One region of the Variovorax sp. efr-133-TYG-130 genome, then DNA from elsewhere that is predicted to be linked to it. Evidence: riboswitches for the same ligand, from Rfam matches in the RefSeq annotation. Region 1 holds a riboswitch; the other holds the start of a gene.
The links. A riboswitch is a leader RNA that binds a small molecule or an ion and turns the genes downstream of it on or off. The one in region 1 is predicted to bind glycine.
Positions count from the first base shown of each region.

Region 1 (7,768 bases):
TCTCCCGGCAAGCATGCGTATCCGCCGCTATACCCGGCGATCGGTTCGATCTTCCTGCCGGTCCTGCCTGTACATCCCTTCTTCTTTTTCAACCTGCTAGGCGTCCTGGCGTTTTCATACGTTTTCGTTGCATTCGCAACGCGTTACGTATCGCAGCTCGAAGCATTCTTGTTGCTTGCGATTTCGCTGTACTTCAACGAAATCATCATTCTCAACTTCGCGATCCCGTGGACAACAACTGGCACCGCGGTTATTTATGCAGCAACCATCTATCAGCTTCTCCGAAAGTCGAAGCAGGAAAAGCTGAACAGCGGCATAGCGCTGGAAAGCATCAAGGCGTTTTGCTTTTCAGGCATATTCAGCCTGCTAGTCATTCTTCGTCCGGTAGATACAGGAGCCGCTGCGGTCTTCTATCCGGCATACCTCTATTTCTCGTACAAAAGCCTGTGCATGAGCGGGGCAGCAGCGCCAAAACGCAACGCACTCCTGTTCGCTCAAGTCATCGCGCTCGGTGCAGGCCTGCTCATCGGGATCGGCTTGTTCTTCTTGTTCAACCTAAAGGTCTACGGCCAGATACTGGGCGGCTATTTCAAGTCGACAGCTGTGGGCTCCGGATACTTCCCTCTAGAGTTGCCGCGGAAGATCTTCTCGCTGGTCTTTGATTCGAACACGTTTTTTCTGGAGCCGAACGGATCGCTGGTCACGCATTTTCCATGGCTGATATTGGGTATTGTGGGCACGCTTGCCGCTTTGGCGCGTGGCCCAGCGCTGCTTCGCATGATGGCGGCAGCGATCTGCCTCCAGTTCTGTCTGTATGCGCCTTATGGCGACTTGCTGCCCAATGGGGTCTATCGTTACTACAACATCCACTACTTCAAATGGATGTTTCCGTACCTTGCATTCTTCGGTTGGCTCGTGGTCCGATGGATATTTGAAGCTTCCAAAACTGCACGCGCCAAGAGACTCGCTATTCGTTTGCTGGTTGTCCTGATCACGGTCTCCGCGATGCTGGCCGTGCAATACAAGGTAAAGCCGGCGTCGCCAATTGCGATCAAAAAAGTCGGCCCAGGCAACAGCATTTCCTTCTCGGCCAATGGGGACGGGATCGATTTCATCGACTTCTACGGCTTGGCCGGCGGCTTCAACGAAATCTACCTCGGCGACCATCATATGCTCGCCGATGGTAAGCCGTTGATCCGCGTCAGGGAATTCAGACTGGTGCCAGCGCCCTGGGGAGTGCGCGTTTTCTTTAACCAACGGATAAGAGCCAAGGAGTTTCTGCTCACGCCGGACAAAGGCGTCATTCCACCTTCGGATGAGTTGAAGATAAAAGCCTCAACCTATCGGTTCAGCCTAGGCTGGCCTAGCTTGGTTCATGACAGTCCCCGGTGACCGCCCCCCGATGGTCAACGCTGGAACACCTCAGCCGCATCGAACTGGGCCCCTGCCGCATCCTTGACGGACAAAACAGGAGCACAACCGACATCAGGCCACTCGATGCCGATCGATGCATCATCCCAACGAATGCATCGCTCGTAGGCCGGCGCATAGTAGTCCGTCGTCTTGTAGAGAAAGTCGGCCGTCTCACTCAACACGAGGAATCCGTGGGCAAATCCTGCTGGCACCCATAGCTGCCTGTGGTTAATTTCTGAAAGCTCGACGCCGACCCATCGTCCGAAGGTGGGTGACGATCGGCGGATGTCCACAGCAACGTCGAAGACAGCGCCGCTGACCACGCGCACGAGCTTGCCCTGAGCATGCTCGATCTGATAATGAAGTCCGCGCAGAACGCCCTTGGTCGAGCGCGAATGGTTGTCCTGCACGAAATCGACATGCTGGCCAACGGCCTCGTCGAACGATTTCTGGTTGAAGCTTTCGAAAAAGAAACCGCGCGCATCACCGAACACCCTGGGCTCGATCACGAGCACTTCAGGAATTGCAGTCGGCGTTGCCTTCATGACCGCACCTCGTCGCTCAGCAACCGCTTCAGGTATTTGCCGTAGCCGCTCTTCTCCAGCGGCGCGGCGAGCCTCTCAAGCTGCGCGTTGTCGATGAACCCGTTGCGCCAGGCAATTTCTTCCGGGCACGCAATCTTCAATCCCTGCCGATGTTCCAGCGTCGCAATGAACTGCCCGGCTTCAAGCAGGCTATCGTGGGTACCGGTGTCGAGCCAAGCGTAGCCGCGCTGCATGATCTGGACATTGAGCTGGTCGCGATCCAGATACGCCTGATTGACGGCCGTGATCTCCAATTCGCCCCGTGCGCTCGGCTTCACAGCCTTTGCAATATCCACCACCTGGTTGTCATAGAAGTACAGCCCCGTGACCGCATAGCTGCTCTTCGGCTTCAGGGGTTTTTCTTCGATGCTGCTGGCCTTGCCCTTGGCGTCGAAGGCCACCACGCCGTAACGCTCGGGGTCTTGCACGTGATAAGCGAATACCGTGGCGCCGGAAGTCTTGGCATCGGCGTCCGCGACCAGGTTCACGAAATCGTGGCCGTAAAAGATGTTGTCCCCCAGCACCAGCGCGCTGGGCGAGTTGCCGACGAACTTGTCCCCGATGATGAAAGCCTGCGCAAGCCCGTCCGGGCTGGGCTGCACTTCATACTGCAGATTGATGCCCCACTGGCTGCCATCGCCCAACAGTTGCTGGAACCGCGGCGTGTCCTGCGGCGTGCTGATGATCAAAATGTCGCGCATGCCGCCGAGCATCAGCGTGCTCAGCGGGTAGTAGATCATCGGCTTGTCGTACACCGGCAGCAGTTGCTTGCTCATGGCAAGCGTTGCCGGGTGCAGGCGAGTGCCCGAGCCACCGGCCAGGATGATGCCTTTGCGTTGCGTCGTCTTGGTCATGCTTTTCTTTTCGTGGATGTTCTTCACAGCGTCTCGCGCAGCATGCGCGCAACGCCTTCCTGCCAAGGCGGCAGGCGCAGGCCGAAAGTGGTCTGCAGCTTGGTGGTGTCAAGACGCGAGTTGTGCGGGCGCTTCGCAGGGGTCGGGAAGGCGCTGGTCGGCACGGCCTCGACAGCCTGCGGGCCGGCCTTGAGCTCGACGCCGGCCTGCTGCGCCATTTCGAGCACGAAGCGCGCATAGCCGTGCCATGTCGTTTCACCGCCCGCAATCGCGTGATAGAGCCCGGCCTTGGCCGGATCCTGCAGCGTGGCGCGGATGGCATGGGCCGTCACGTCGGCCAGCAACTCGGCACCAGTGGGCGCACCGAACTGGTCGTCGATGACGGTCAGCTTGTCGCGCTCCTTGGCCAGGCGCAGCATGGTCTTGGCAAAGTTGCCGCCGCGTGCCGCGTACACCCAGCTTGTGCGGAAGATCAGGTGGCGCGGGCAGTGCTGCGCCACCAGCTGCTCGCCTTCGAGCTTGGTCTGGCCGTACACGCTGAGCGGGCCGGTCGCGTCGCCTTCCTTCCAGGGCTTGCTGCCGCTGCCATCGAAGACGTAGTCGGTCGAGTAGTGCACCATCAGCGCGCCGATCTGCTGGGCGGCCTGGGCCACCGCGCCGGGCGACGTGGCGTTGAGCTTGCGCGCGAATTCGGGTTCGCTCTCGGCCTTGTCAACGGCCGTGTGTGCTGCGGCATTCACGATCACGTCGGGGCGGACCTTCAGCACCGTCTCGGCCAATTGCTCCGGCCTGCTGAAGTCGGCGTGGAAATCGGTGCTGTCGAAATCGAGCGCCACCAGTTCGCCCAGCGGCGCAAGGCTGCGCTGCAGCTCCCAGCCGACCTGTCCGCCCTTGCCCAGCAGCAGCAGCTTCATGCCGCGGCCTTTGCGTCGTATTGCTTCTCGACCCACTCGCGGTAGGCGCCGCTTTGCACGTTGCGCACCCACTCGCTGTTCGCGAGGTACCACTCGACGGTCTTGCGGATGCCGGTGTCGAAGGTCTCGGCGGGCTTCCAGCCAAGTTCGGCTTCGAGCTTGCGTGCGTCGATGGCGTAGCGGCGGTCGTGGCCGGGGCGGTCGGTGACGTAGGTGATCTGTTCCTTGTAGGGCTTGCCGTCGGCCTTGGGGCGCAGCTCATCCAGCAGCGCGCACACGGTATTGACGATCTCGATGTTCGGCTTCTCGTTCCAGCCGCCCACGTTGTAGGTCTCGCCCAGTTGGCCGGCTTCGAGCACGCGGCGGATGGCGCTGCAGTGGTCCTTCACGTACAGCCAGTCGCGCACCTGCATGCCGTCGCCGTACACGGGCAGCGGCTTGCCGGCCAGCGCGTTGACGATCATCAGCGGGATGAGCTTCTCGGGGAAGTGGAACGGGCCGTAGTTGTTGGAGCAGTTGGTGGTGAGGACCGGCAGGCCGTAGGTGTGGTGCCAGGCGCGCACGAGGTGGTCGCTGGCGGCCTTGCTGGCCGAGTACGGGCTGTTGGGCTCGTACTTGTTCTCTTCGGTGAAGGCCGGGTCGGTCTTCGAAAGCGAGCCGTAGACCTCGTCTGTCGACACATGCAGGAAACGGAAGGCCGTTTTCTGGTCGGCCGGCAGCGCGCTCCAGTAGCCGCGCACCGATTCGAGCAGGCGGAAGGTGCCGAGCACGTTGGTCTGCACGAAGTCTTCGGGGCCGTGGATCGACCGGTCGACATGCGACTCGGCGGCAAAGTTGACCACGGCGCGCGGCTTGTGCTCGGCCAGCAGGCGGTCGACCAGGGCGCTGTCGCCGATGTCGCCCTGCACGAAGATGTGCTGCGGGTTGTTCTTGAGCGATGCGAGCGTCTCGAGGTTGCCGGCGTAGGTCAGCTTGTCGAGGTTCACGACAGGCTCGTCGCTGTTTGCGATCCAGTCGAGTACGAAATTGGCGCCAATGAAACCGGCGCCGCCGGTAACCAGGATCATGAGGTCCCCTGTTGTTGTGGAACGATCGCCCTGCGGCAAATCAACAGGCGATTATCCCATTGGCACGCTGGCCTTAATTCCGCAGTTGGCACCTGCGCAAGCCCCGCCTACAATCGCCCCACTGCAGGAGAGCGGGCCATCAAATGGCCCTACCGAAGGCGCAAACTCCCATAAACGCTCAGGTCGGCCCGAACAGGGGGTCAGTACTGCATCAACTGAAACGCCGTCTGGAGAGCCATCGCACCCTTTCAACATGGTCGCGATGCACCGAAGGAGCAAACCCTCTGCGAGCGCAGCGGGGTGAATCTCTCAGGTACCGAGGACAGGGGGAGCGGCAACTTGGACAGCGGTCGTCCGGTTGCTTGCTATTAATTCAATAGTATTCACCCTCGCCCGCCGTTCAAGCGCAGCACCTCAAAGGTACTTGAAATGCGCGTGATCGTTCTTGGCGCCGGCCTGCTCGGCGTGACCTCGGCTTACTACCTCCAGCAACTCGGCCACGAAGTGACCGTGATCGACCGGCAGGCCACCCCGGCCGCCGAAACCAGCTTCGCCAATGGCGGGCAGATTTCCGTCAGCCATGCCGAACCCTGGGCCAACCCCAGCGCGCCGCTCAAGGTGCTGCAGTGGCTGGGCAAGGAAGACGCCCCGCTGCTGTTCCGCATCCGCGCCGACATGCGCCAGTGGCTGTGGGGCCTGCAGTTCCTGCGCGAATGCACGCAGGCGCGCACCCGCCACAACATCGAGCAGATCGTGCGTCTTGGCACATACAGCCGCTCGATGTTGCAACAGTTGCGCCGCGACACCGGCATCGCCTACGACCAGCGCACCCAGGGCATCCTGCACTTCTATACGACGCAGAAGGAATTCGACGGCGCCCTCGCGCCCGCCGAGCAGATGCGCGCCCTGGGCTGCGAGCGCCAGGTCATCTCGGCCGATGAGGCCGTGAGGATCGAGCCCGCCCTCGCCCACATCCGCCCCAAGCTGGCCGGTGCCACCTACACGGCCGAGGACGAATCCGGCGATGCCAACCGCTTCGCGCGCGAACTCTCCCGGCTCGCAGCCGAAGCCGGCGTGAAATTCCTGATGAGCCACACCGTCACCGCCCTGCGCGAGGCCGGCGGCAGCATCGACCACGTGGAGGTCACCGATGCCGAAGGCCGCTTCCAGCGCATTCGCGGCGACGCCTTCGTGATGGCGATGGGCTCGCTGAGCCCGCTGCTCGCGGCGCCGCTGGGCATCCGCCTGCCGATCTATCCGGCCAAGGGCTATTCGGTCACGCTGCCCGTCAAAGACGCCTCCAAAGCGCATCAGGTCTCGCTGACCGACGACGAATTCAAGCTCGTGTTCTCGCGCTACACCTCGGAATCCGGCGACCGCCTGCGCATCGCCGGCACGGCCGAGCTCAACGGCTACGACCGCGACCTGAACCGCGTGCGCTGCGAAGCCATCGTGCGCCGCGTCGAAGAGCTGTTCCCCGGCGCCGGCGACACCACGCAGGCGCAGTTCTGGACCGGCCTGCGCCCCGCCACGCCAAGCAACGTGCCGCTGATCGGCAAGACGAAGCTTGCGAACCTGTTCCTCAACACCGGCCACGGCACGCTCGGCTGGACGCATGCCTGCGGCTCCGGCAAGTCGATCGCGCGCATCGTGAGCGGGCTGGCGCCGGAGGTGGATTTCGCGTTCACGGGGATGCCGGCGCCGCAGCCACGCATGCTGCAGCCGGCGTGATCCGCGACTGAAAGGTGTTCAGTCGTTGGACGTGAACACCGTCAACACCCCGGTATAGCCATACAGGTGGTGCCGCGCGATCTCCCCGGCGGCGAAGAAGCCGACCAGGGGCACGTCGCCCAGCGCGTGCCGCACGATCTGCAACTCGGCGCCCGGCGCGCCGAAATGCGGGCCGCCACGCCCGGAACAGCTCACGTACACCGCACCCGCGATGCGCCGCGCCGGATGCGGCGCCGCCTCGGCCTCGCCGGCAGCCACGGCGCGCGCGGTGGCCAGCGTCTGCTCTTCGGGCTCCAGCTCTTCGCGGATCTCGGCGCAGATGCGCATCAGGTCGGCCCGCGCCGCCTGCGCATTGCGGCGGCAGAAGGTCAGCCGCATGCCGGCTTCGGCCGTGTCGGCAATCGCGATGCCGCGCCGCGTCGGGTCGAGCCCGATGATGTGGCGCACCAGCACGTCGGCGCCCAGGTCGCCGGTGCGGCGGATGCCGTCGCTGCCCGCGTCGGCCAGCCCGACCAGCGTGTTGCGCACGGCGTCGATGGCTTCCTGCGGCCTCTCCAGCGACACCTGCAGGTCGGCCAGCAGCACGTCCAGGGCGGGTTCGCCGTCGAGCCTGAGCAGCAGGTTGCCGTCGGCTTCGGTGATCTCGCGCTCGCGCACCGCGCCCGAGCGCAGCGGCTGGCAGCCCTGCGTGACGCGCGACACCAGCCGCACGCCGTCGCCGAACACCACGCCCGACAGGCCGCCCGAGAACACACCGCCCGCCGCCCCATGGCCGCGGATGTTGCCGTTGCCGCCGACCGCGAACTGAAGCGCGCCGCCACGGCCCGACGAGAGCCCGCCGAACAGGTAGCCGGTGTCGGTGCGGCCCGCCATCTCGGCGATCAGCTCGGTCAGGTCGGGCGTGGCCGGGTCGGCGTGCACCAGCGCGGTGTGGGCCTCGAAGCCGCTCATTTCGGAGTTGCCCAGCGGCGCGACGCCGGAGAACACGCGGTACTGGTCGCTCGGCAGCGCGCAGAGCATCAGCGTCATGCCGGGCTCGTCGAAGTATTCGGCGTTGTTGGCCGCCACGCCGATGCCGACGGTGCCCGACCAGTCGGTCACCTCGGGCAGTTCGGCGCTCAGGTGGTCGAGGATGTCCTGCGCCTCGGCGGCGTAGTGGTCGGTGATGTAGAGCAGCCCGAGCGTCGGCGACGGCGCGTAGTCGG
Region 1 is NZ_JARVTD010000027.1:80,342-88,109, reverse strand. It holds gene QRN67_RS21480 (hypothetical protein) at 1-1,392, shown strand, start outside; gene rfbC (dTDP-4-dehydrorhamnose 3,5-epimerase) at 1,407-1,958, opposite strand; gene rfbA (glucose-1-phosphate thymidylyltransferase RfbA) at 1,955-2,851, opposite strand; gene rfbD (dTDP-4-dehydrorhamnose reductase) at 2,875-3,765, opposite strand; gene rfbB (dTDP-glucose 4,6-dehydratase) at 3,762-4,832, opposite strand; glycine riboswitch at 4,947-5,035, shown strand; glycine riboswitch at 5,050-5,168, shown strand; gene QRN67_RS21455 (D-amino acid dehydrogenase) at 5,262-6,563, shown strand; gene QRN67_RS21450 (FIST signal transduction protein) at 6,582-7,768, opposite strand, start outside.

Region 2 (7,768 bases), on a different contig from region 1:
CTCCTTCGGCCAGACGCCTTCCTCGATGCGGCGGATTTCGCCGCGGATGGCGATCATCGCGTCGATGAAGCGGTCGAGCTCGGCCAGCGGCTCGCTCTCGGTGGGCTCCACCATCAGCGTGCCGGGCACAGGGAAGCTCAGCGTGGGCGCGTGGAAGCCGTAGTCGATCAGGCGCTTGGCCACGTCCTCGGCGGTGACGCCGCTGGTGTCCTTGAGCGGGCGCAGGTCGAGGATGCACTCGTGCGCTACGTGGCCATTGGGGCTGGCGTACAGCGTGGGGTAGTGGTCCTTCAGGCGCGCGCTGATGTAGTTGGCGCTCAGGATGGCCGTCTCGGTCGCGGCCTGCAGGCCCTTGGCGCCCATCATGCGGCAGTACATCCAGCTGATCGGCAGCACGGCCGCGTTGCCCAGCGGGGCCGCCGACACGGCCCCCACGCCGTGCGAGGGCACGCCGGCCGTCACATGGCCCGGCAGGTACGGCACCAGGTCTTCGACCACGCAGACCGGACCCACGCCCGGGCCGCCGCCGCCATGCGGAATGCAGAAAGTCTTGTGCAGGTTCAGGTGGCTCACGTCGCCGCCGAACTCGCCCGGCGCAGCCACGCCGACCAGCGCGTTCATGTTGGCGCCGTCCACGTACACCCGGCCGCCGTGCGCATGCACCAGCTCGCAGAGTTCCTTCACGCGAGTTTCGAACACGCCGTGGGTGCTGGGGTAGGTGATCATCACCGCGGCCAGGTTGGCGCTGTGCTTTTCGCAGGCGCGCTTCAGGTCGTCCATGTCGACATTGCCCTGCGCGTCGCAGGCCGTCACCACCACCTGCAGGCCCACCATCTGCGCGCTCGCGGGGTTGGTGCCGTGCGCGGAAGATGGAATCAGGCAGATGTTGCGATGCCCCTGGCCCTTGGCTTCATGGAAGGACTTGATGGCCAGCAGGCCCGCGTATTCGCCCTGCGAGCCCGCGTTGGGCTGCAGGCTGATGCCCGCGTAGCCGGTGGCCTCGCACAGCCAGGCGCGCAGCTGCGCATCGAGCTGGGCGTAGCCGAGCTGCTGGTCGGCCGGCGCGAAGGGATGGATGTTGGCGAACTCGGGCCAGGTGATGGGGATCATCTCGCTGGTCGCGTTGAGCTTCATGGTGCAGCTGCCCAGCGGGATCATGCTGCGGTCGAGCGCCAGGTCCTTGTCCGACAGGCTGCGGATGTAGCGCAGCATGGCGGTCTCGCTCTTGTGGGTGTTGAACACCGGGTGCGTGAGGAAGGCGCTCGCGCGGCGCAGGTCTTCGGGGATCAGCGGCGTGGTGTTCGCGGCCAGGTCGTCGAAGCGCGGCAGCTGCTTGCCGGCGGGCGCGAACAGGGCCCACAGCGTCTCGACGTCGGCACGCGTGGTGGTCTCGTCGAGCGAGATGCCCAGGTGCTGCTGCAGGCGCTGGCGCAGGTTGACGCCGGCGGCCTGCGCGCGCTCGATGATGGCCGGCGTGTCGTCGCCGGTGCGGATCGTCAGCGAATCGAAGGCGGTGGTGTTGACCGGCTCGCGGCCCATCTGCGACAGGCCCGCCGACAGGATGGCGGTGAGCGCCGCCACGCGCTGCGCGATGCGCGTGAGGCCGTCGGGCCCGTGGTACACGGCGTACATGCTGGCCACCACGGCCGGCAGCACCTGCGCGGTGCAGATGTTGGAGGTGGCCTTCTCGCGGCGAATGTGCTGCTCGCGCGTCTGCAGCGCGAGGCGGTAGGCGGGCTGGCCGTGCGTGTCGACGCTCACGCCCACCAGGCGTCCCGGCAGCGAGCGCTTGAACTCGTCGCGGCAGGCCAGGTAGGCGGCGTGCGGGCCGCCGTTGCACAGCGGCATGCCGAAGCGCTGCGTGGTGCCGCAGACGATGTCGGCGTCGAACTCGCCCGGCGCGACCAGCAGCGTCAGCGCCAGCAGGTCGGCCGCCACGATGAAGGCGGCATCGCACTGGTGCGCATGGCCCGCGAGCGGGCGCAGGTCGTGCACGTGGCCGGTGGTGGCCGGGTACTGCGCGAGCACGCCGAAGAATGCGCCGCTCACCATCAGGTGCGGCAGCGTTTCCGACACCGTGCTCACCTTCACCTCGATGCCCAGCGGCGCGGCGCGCGTCTTGATGACTTCGATGGTCTGCGGATGGCAGTCGCCCGACACCAGGAACACGTTGCTCTTGGCTTTCACGCTGCGCTTGGCGAGCGTCATGGCTTCGGCGGCGGCCGTGGCTTCGTCGAGCATCGACGCGTTGGCGATGGCCATGCCCGTGAGGTCGCACACCATCGTCTGGAAATTGAGCAGGGCTTCCATGCGGCCCTGCGAGATCTCTGCCTGGTAGGGCGTGTAGGCGGTGTACCAGGCGGGGTTCTCGAGGATGTTGCGCAGGATGACGCCCGGCGTGTGCGTGCCGTAGTAGCCCTGGCCGATGAAGTTCCTGAACACCTTGTTCTTCGAGGCCATCGCCTTCAGCTCGGCCAGCGCGTCGGCTTCGGTCACGGGGGCCGGCAGCCGCATCGGCCGCGCCCGGCGGATGGCCGCGGGCACGATGCCGTCGATGAGCTCCGAGCGCGTTTCCGAGCCGATCACCGGCAGCATGCGCGCCTCGTCCGCCGCATCGATGCCGATGTGGCGGGCGAGAAATTCTTCGGCATTCTCTAGTTCTTGCAAAGAGGGAAGGGCGGGAATCGGCATGGCGGTGGGGGCTCGGGAAGAAGGGGGCTCGGAAGAAAAATCAGGCGATCAGGACTCGGCCGCGAACTTGTCGTAGGTGGCGGCGTCCAGCAGGGCGTCGAGCTGCGCGGGCTCGCTCAGCTTGACCTTGAAGAACCAGCCGGCGGCCAGCGGGTCGCTGTTGGCCAGCGACGGGTCGGCGCGCAGGGCTTCGTTCACTTCGGTGATCTCGCCCGACACGGGCATGAAAACGTCGGCTGCCGCCTTGACCGACTCGACGACGCCGGCAACTTCGCCCTGCGCAAAGGTCTTGCCGACTTCGGGCAGGTCGACGAACACCACGTCGCCCAGCGCGTCCTGCGCGTGCAAGGTGATGCCGACGGTGGCTGCGTCGCCTTCGGCCGACACCCATTCGTGGTCCTTGGTGTACTTGATGCTCATGGTGAGAAAACTCCTCGTGGAAAAAATGAATCGGGGTGCAGAGCCTAGCCGGGTCTGCCGCGTTCAGCCGCGGTAATAGCGGGTCGGCACGAAAGGCATGGTCGAGACTTCCATCGGCACCGGCTTGCCGCGCACGATGGCCTGCACGCGGGTGCCGGGCTCGGCGAAGGCGGTGGCCACGTAGCCCATGGCGATGCAGCGGTCGGCCGTGGGGCCGAGCAGGCCGCTGGTGACGATGCCGATGTCCTGGCCTTCGAATGACTGCAGCACCGTGCCGTCGCGCACCGGAATGCGCTCCAGCGCCACGAGGCCCACGCGCTTGCGCTTCAGCGTGTCGTGGTCGGTGTGGCCGGCGGTGCCCGCCGTGGCGGCGGCGAGCTGCGCGAGGATCTTCGCGGCGCCGGGGAAGCCGCCTTCGCGCGCGCCGCCAGCGCGGCGCACCTTCTGCATCGCCCAGTTGAGCGAAGCCTCGACCGGCGTGGTGGTGGTGTCGATGTCGTTGCCGTACAGGCACAGGCCGGCTTCGAGCCGCAGCGAATTGCGCGCGCCCAGGCCGATGGGCTTGACCTCGGGCTGGGCCAGCAGCAGGCGGGCCAGCGGCTCGGCGTCCTTCGCGGCCACCGAGATCTCGAAGCCGTCTTCGCCGGTGTAGCCGCTGCGGGTGACGAAGGCGGGAATGCCGCCGATCTGCAGCGCGCCGCCGGTCATGAACACGAAGCGCTCGATGCCGGGCGACAGCCGCGCCAGCGTGGCCGCGGCCTTGGGGCCCTGCAGCGCGAGCAGGGCGTGGTCGGGCAAGGGCTGCACCTCGCAGCGGGAGCCGATCTTCTGCTGGATGTGCGCGATGTCGGCCACCTTGCAGGCGCCGTTGACGATCACGAAAAGCGAGCCGTGGCCTTCGTTGAAGAACATCAGGTCGTCGAGGATGCCGCCTTCGTCGTTCAGCAGCAGGCCGTAGCGCTGCTTGCCGGCGGGCAGGTCGATCACGTCGACGGGCATCAGGGTTTCGAAGGCGGCCGCGGCGTCGGGGCCGACGAGGCGCAACTGGCCCATGTGGGAGATGTCGAACAGGCCGGCCGCATCGCGCGTGTGCTTGTGTTCGGCCATGAGGCCGGCGGGGTACTGCACCGGCATGGAATAGCCGGCGAAGGGCACCATGCGGGCGCCGAGCTCCACGTGAAGGTCGTGCAGCGGCGTCTTGAGAAGTTCGGTAGCGGGTGCGGAGGAAGCGGCCACGGGGCACTCCAAAGGGGCAGACAAAATCCATGACGCAAGCCATGGGCCACCCCTGCTGTCCGCTTTACCTGAGAGATTCGCCCCACGATCGGGGTTTGCTCCTTCGGTGGGCCGCTGCGCCGTTTGCGGTACGGCGGCCTCTCTCCAGCAAGGAAACGCCGGTGTTCGCCGGCGCCTTGTCAGTCCTTTTGCCTGAGCGTTCGGGAAACCCCTGCGCCTTCGGCGGCCCCGGCTGGCGGGGCTCTCTCCTGACCCCGCCGAGTGTAGTTGATACGGGAAGGAGCGCTGTGTTCAGGGCTTGTGCGCAGGCCACCGCGTGCTCCCCTCCGCGAATGTCCCCCGCCCTTCGGGCTCCTCCTTTATTTCGCTGCGGGGAGCACCCGGCGCCCCGCGCACGGTGGGTACGGCGCTTGTTCGGGCAGTTCAACCGCGTGGTCTATCGATCACGACGATGGGGTGCCTTGCGCAGCGAAATAAAGGGGGAGCCCGAAGGGCGGAGGACATTCGCGGAGCAAGGTACCCCGTCGGCGTGAGCGCGCCCCTAACAGCACTCGGCACAAGAGAGCGCTGTTCCAGTCAGTGCACGACTTCAGCCGGCGGCAGCAGCTTGTCGATCCGCTCGCGCAGCGATTCGGCGCGCTCGGGCCCGGCGGCTTTCTCGATTTCCGTGAGCATGAGCGCGGCGATGGTCAGCATGGCTTCGCGGTCGCGGGCTTCGCGCAGGGCGTCGCGCATCTGCAGCGCGAACTTGGGATCGCGGCGCACGAACATGCGCTCGCAGATGTCGAACAGGAACATGCGCGTGGTGGCCAGGGAGCGCTTGCCGTCGAAGGTGTCGGCCGATGTGGCGATCTGGATCGGCTCGCTCGCGGGGAGCGGTGCGGGTTGGGCGGGCGCCGGGGCAGGGGGCACGGCCTTGCCGGGGGCAACCGCCACCTTCGGAGTCTGCAGATAGCCGCGCTGCACCAGCGTCTGGATGGCCTGCTCGGCTTCGTCGCGGGTGCTGAACAGCGGGCTGAAGTCGCTCAGCGAACGCCGCCCGTCGGCCATGAGCAGCAGTGCGCGTTCACGCTGGCTGAGCGTGCGCTGTCCGCCCTGGAGTTCGTCGCGCGCCTTGTCGGTCTTGGTGGGAAACATGGCAGCCACAGCTTTCGGAGATCGAGGGCAGCAGCATCGTTGCAAGCGGTGACATCTTCATGAACCCTTTTCGCTTATGGAAATGGCGTTGGCCCCGCACGATTTCCCGGTACCTCGACTGCCTTGCCCGGCGGTATGCTCCGGCACCGCGGAAGGGGCCCACCTCATGCTTCCCATCGTCTTTGCACTCATGGCGACAGTCCTGCTGCTCGTGTGGATGGGCTTTTTCATGATGGGATCGCTGCCGCTGCTGATCCTCAAGCACGACACGCCGCTGGACTCGCGCTTCATCCGTGGCCTGTTCAACGTGTATTACCTCGCGACGATGCTCACGGGCAGCGCGGCGGCGCTCTGCTACGCCTGGTCGGGCAGGCCGGCATTTGCCGCGGGCATGGCCTTCGTCGCCGGACTGGCCTTTTCGCTGCGCCGCTGGCTGATCATTCCACGCATGGACCTGCTGCGCGGCACGATCCCGGCGCTGGACGTTTCGGCCCGCCGGTTCCGCCAGCTCCACATTGCCGGAATGGCGCTCAACGTGATGCAGTTGGGCACCGTGGCCTGGGCCCTGACGAAGCTGGGTTGTGAGCCGTCAGCCGCCCGCGCTTTCCTTGCGGATCAGCCACTGGTTGCCCACGCGCTGCAGCTCGAGTGTCTTGCGACCCGTTTCCTTCACCTTGTCGGCGCGGTAGACCTGCTTGAACCTGGCGCTCGCGGCCTGTCCGTTGATGCTGATGACGAGGTCTTCGATGCCCACGCTGATGCTCGACTTGTCCGCGATGCGCGCGCGCCGCTCGGTCTCCCAGCGCTTGCGGTCCTGGTTGCGCGCCGGCGTGAAGTCGGGCGCGTAGGCGGCGAGGTAGCGGTCCGCGTCGCGGGCCGACCAGGCCGCGGCCCAGGCGCGCACCGCGGCCTCGACTTCGGCGATGCCGACCGTGGGAGCGGGGGCTGCTGTCTCGGTAGCTGTGGGCGTTGCCGGCGTTGTCGGCGGCGTGGCGCCGAATGCGGCCGTGGCCAGCAGCAGTCCACCGGCGAGCAGGCTGGTGGTCGTCAAGGATCGGTTCATGGCGCAGTTCCCTCTTTGTCGGTTATAGGCGTCGAGTCCGACGCCGATTCTGGCAGTGAACCAACGCGCCGCGCGAGGCTCAGGCCGCCGCTCGCTCCACCTCGGCCGGCATCGCCTGCATCGACCGGTTGCGCAGCCTCAAGGCCAGCACCGTCGCGACGCAAAGCACGCACAGCACCGTCGTGAGCGTGACGCCGAGGCCGCGCGCATCGGACAGCATGCCGAACAGCGGCGACACCAGGCCGCCCACCGACAGCGCCAGCCCCAGCGTGATGCCGCTGGCCGTGGCCGGGTTGCGCGGCAGGTAGTCCTGCGCCAGCGTCACCTGCGCGGCGAAGGGCAGGAACATGCACATGCCGAGCAGCGCGGTGCAGGCCAGCGCCCAGCCGGCATCTGGCGCGAGCACCAGGCCCGCGAGCGACGGCAGCGCGAGCAGGTAGCCGGCGCGGATCGTGCCCATGCGGCCGATGCGGTCGCCCAGCCAGCCGCCGAGCAGCGTGCCCACAGCGCCCGCGGCGGTGAACGAGGTCAGCGCCGCGGCGCCCTGGAAGGCGGTGCCATGCAGGTCGCGCGTGATGCGCAGCGACAGCATCGACAGCACCGTCACGTAAGGGATCGACCAGCCGATGATGGTCGCGACCAGCAGGCTGAAGGCGCGCCAGTCGTTGTGCGGCTTCAGCACTTCGGCGCCTGCCTTGCGCGCAGCGGCCGCCGTGGCGGCGGAGGCCGCGCCGCTGCCGGCATTGGCGGCCATCCACACGACGCCCATCGCCAGCGCGGGCACGACCAGCAGGTAGCTGCGCGACAGGCTGCCCCCGCTGACCACGGCGGCCGCCAGCACCGGCGCGAAAGACGCGCCGATGGTCCCGCCCACCGAGAACACGCTCATCGCCTTCTGCGACGCGCCGCCGGCCGCGCGCGCCGCCACGGTGGCGGGCGGGTGGTAGGCCGCGATGCCCAGCCCGCACAGCACCATCGCGATCCAGGTCAGCAGGTAGCTGTGGCTCAAGCCTGCCAGCACCACGCCCAGCGCCGCCACCATGAAGCCGGTGGGCACCAGCCAGCCGCGCGGATGGCGGTCTGCGTACAGGCCGAACAGCGGCTGCACCACGCTCGACAGCCCGGTGGCCGCGAGCATCAGGCCCGCCACGGCGGTGTAGCTGTAGCCGCGCTCCAGCACCATGAACGGCAGCAGTGCGGGCACGAGGCCCTGGTAGAGGT
Region 2 is NZ_JARVTD010000040.1:48,781-56,548, reverse strand. It holds gene gcvP (aminomethyl-transferring glycine dehydrogenase) at 1-2,691, opposite strand, end outside; gene gcvH (glycine cleavage system protein GcvH) at 2,740-3,111, opposite strand; gene gcvT (glycine cleavage system aminomethyltransferase GcvT) at 3,175-4,347, opposite strand; glycine riboswitch at 4,393-4,505, opposite strand; glycine riboswitch at 4,518-4,608, opposite strand; gene QRN67_RS30275 (hypothetical protein) at 4,924-5,484, opposite strand; gene QRN67_RS30270 (L,D-transpeptidase Cds6 family protein) at 6,074-6,547, opposite strand; gene QRN67_RS30265 (MFS transporter) at 6,627-7,768, opposite strand, start outside.
Region 2: linked by a shared signal. The riboswitch ahead of gcvT (glycine cleavage system aminomethyltransferase GcvT) and the one ahead of QRN67_RS21455 (D-amino acid dehydrogenase) in region 1 are both predicted to bind glycine.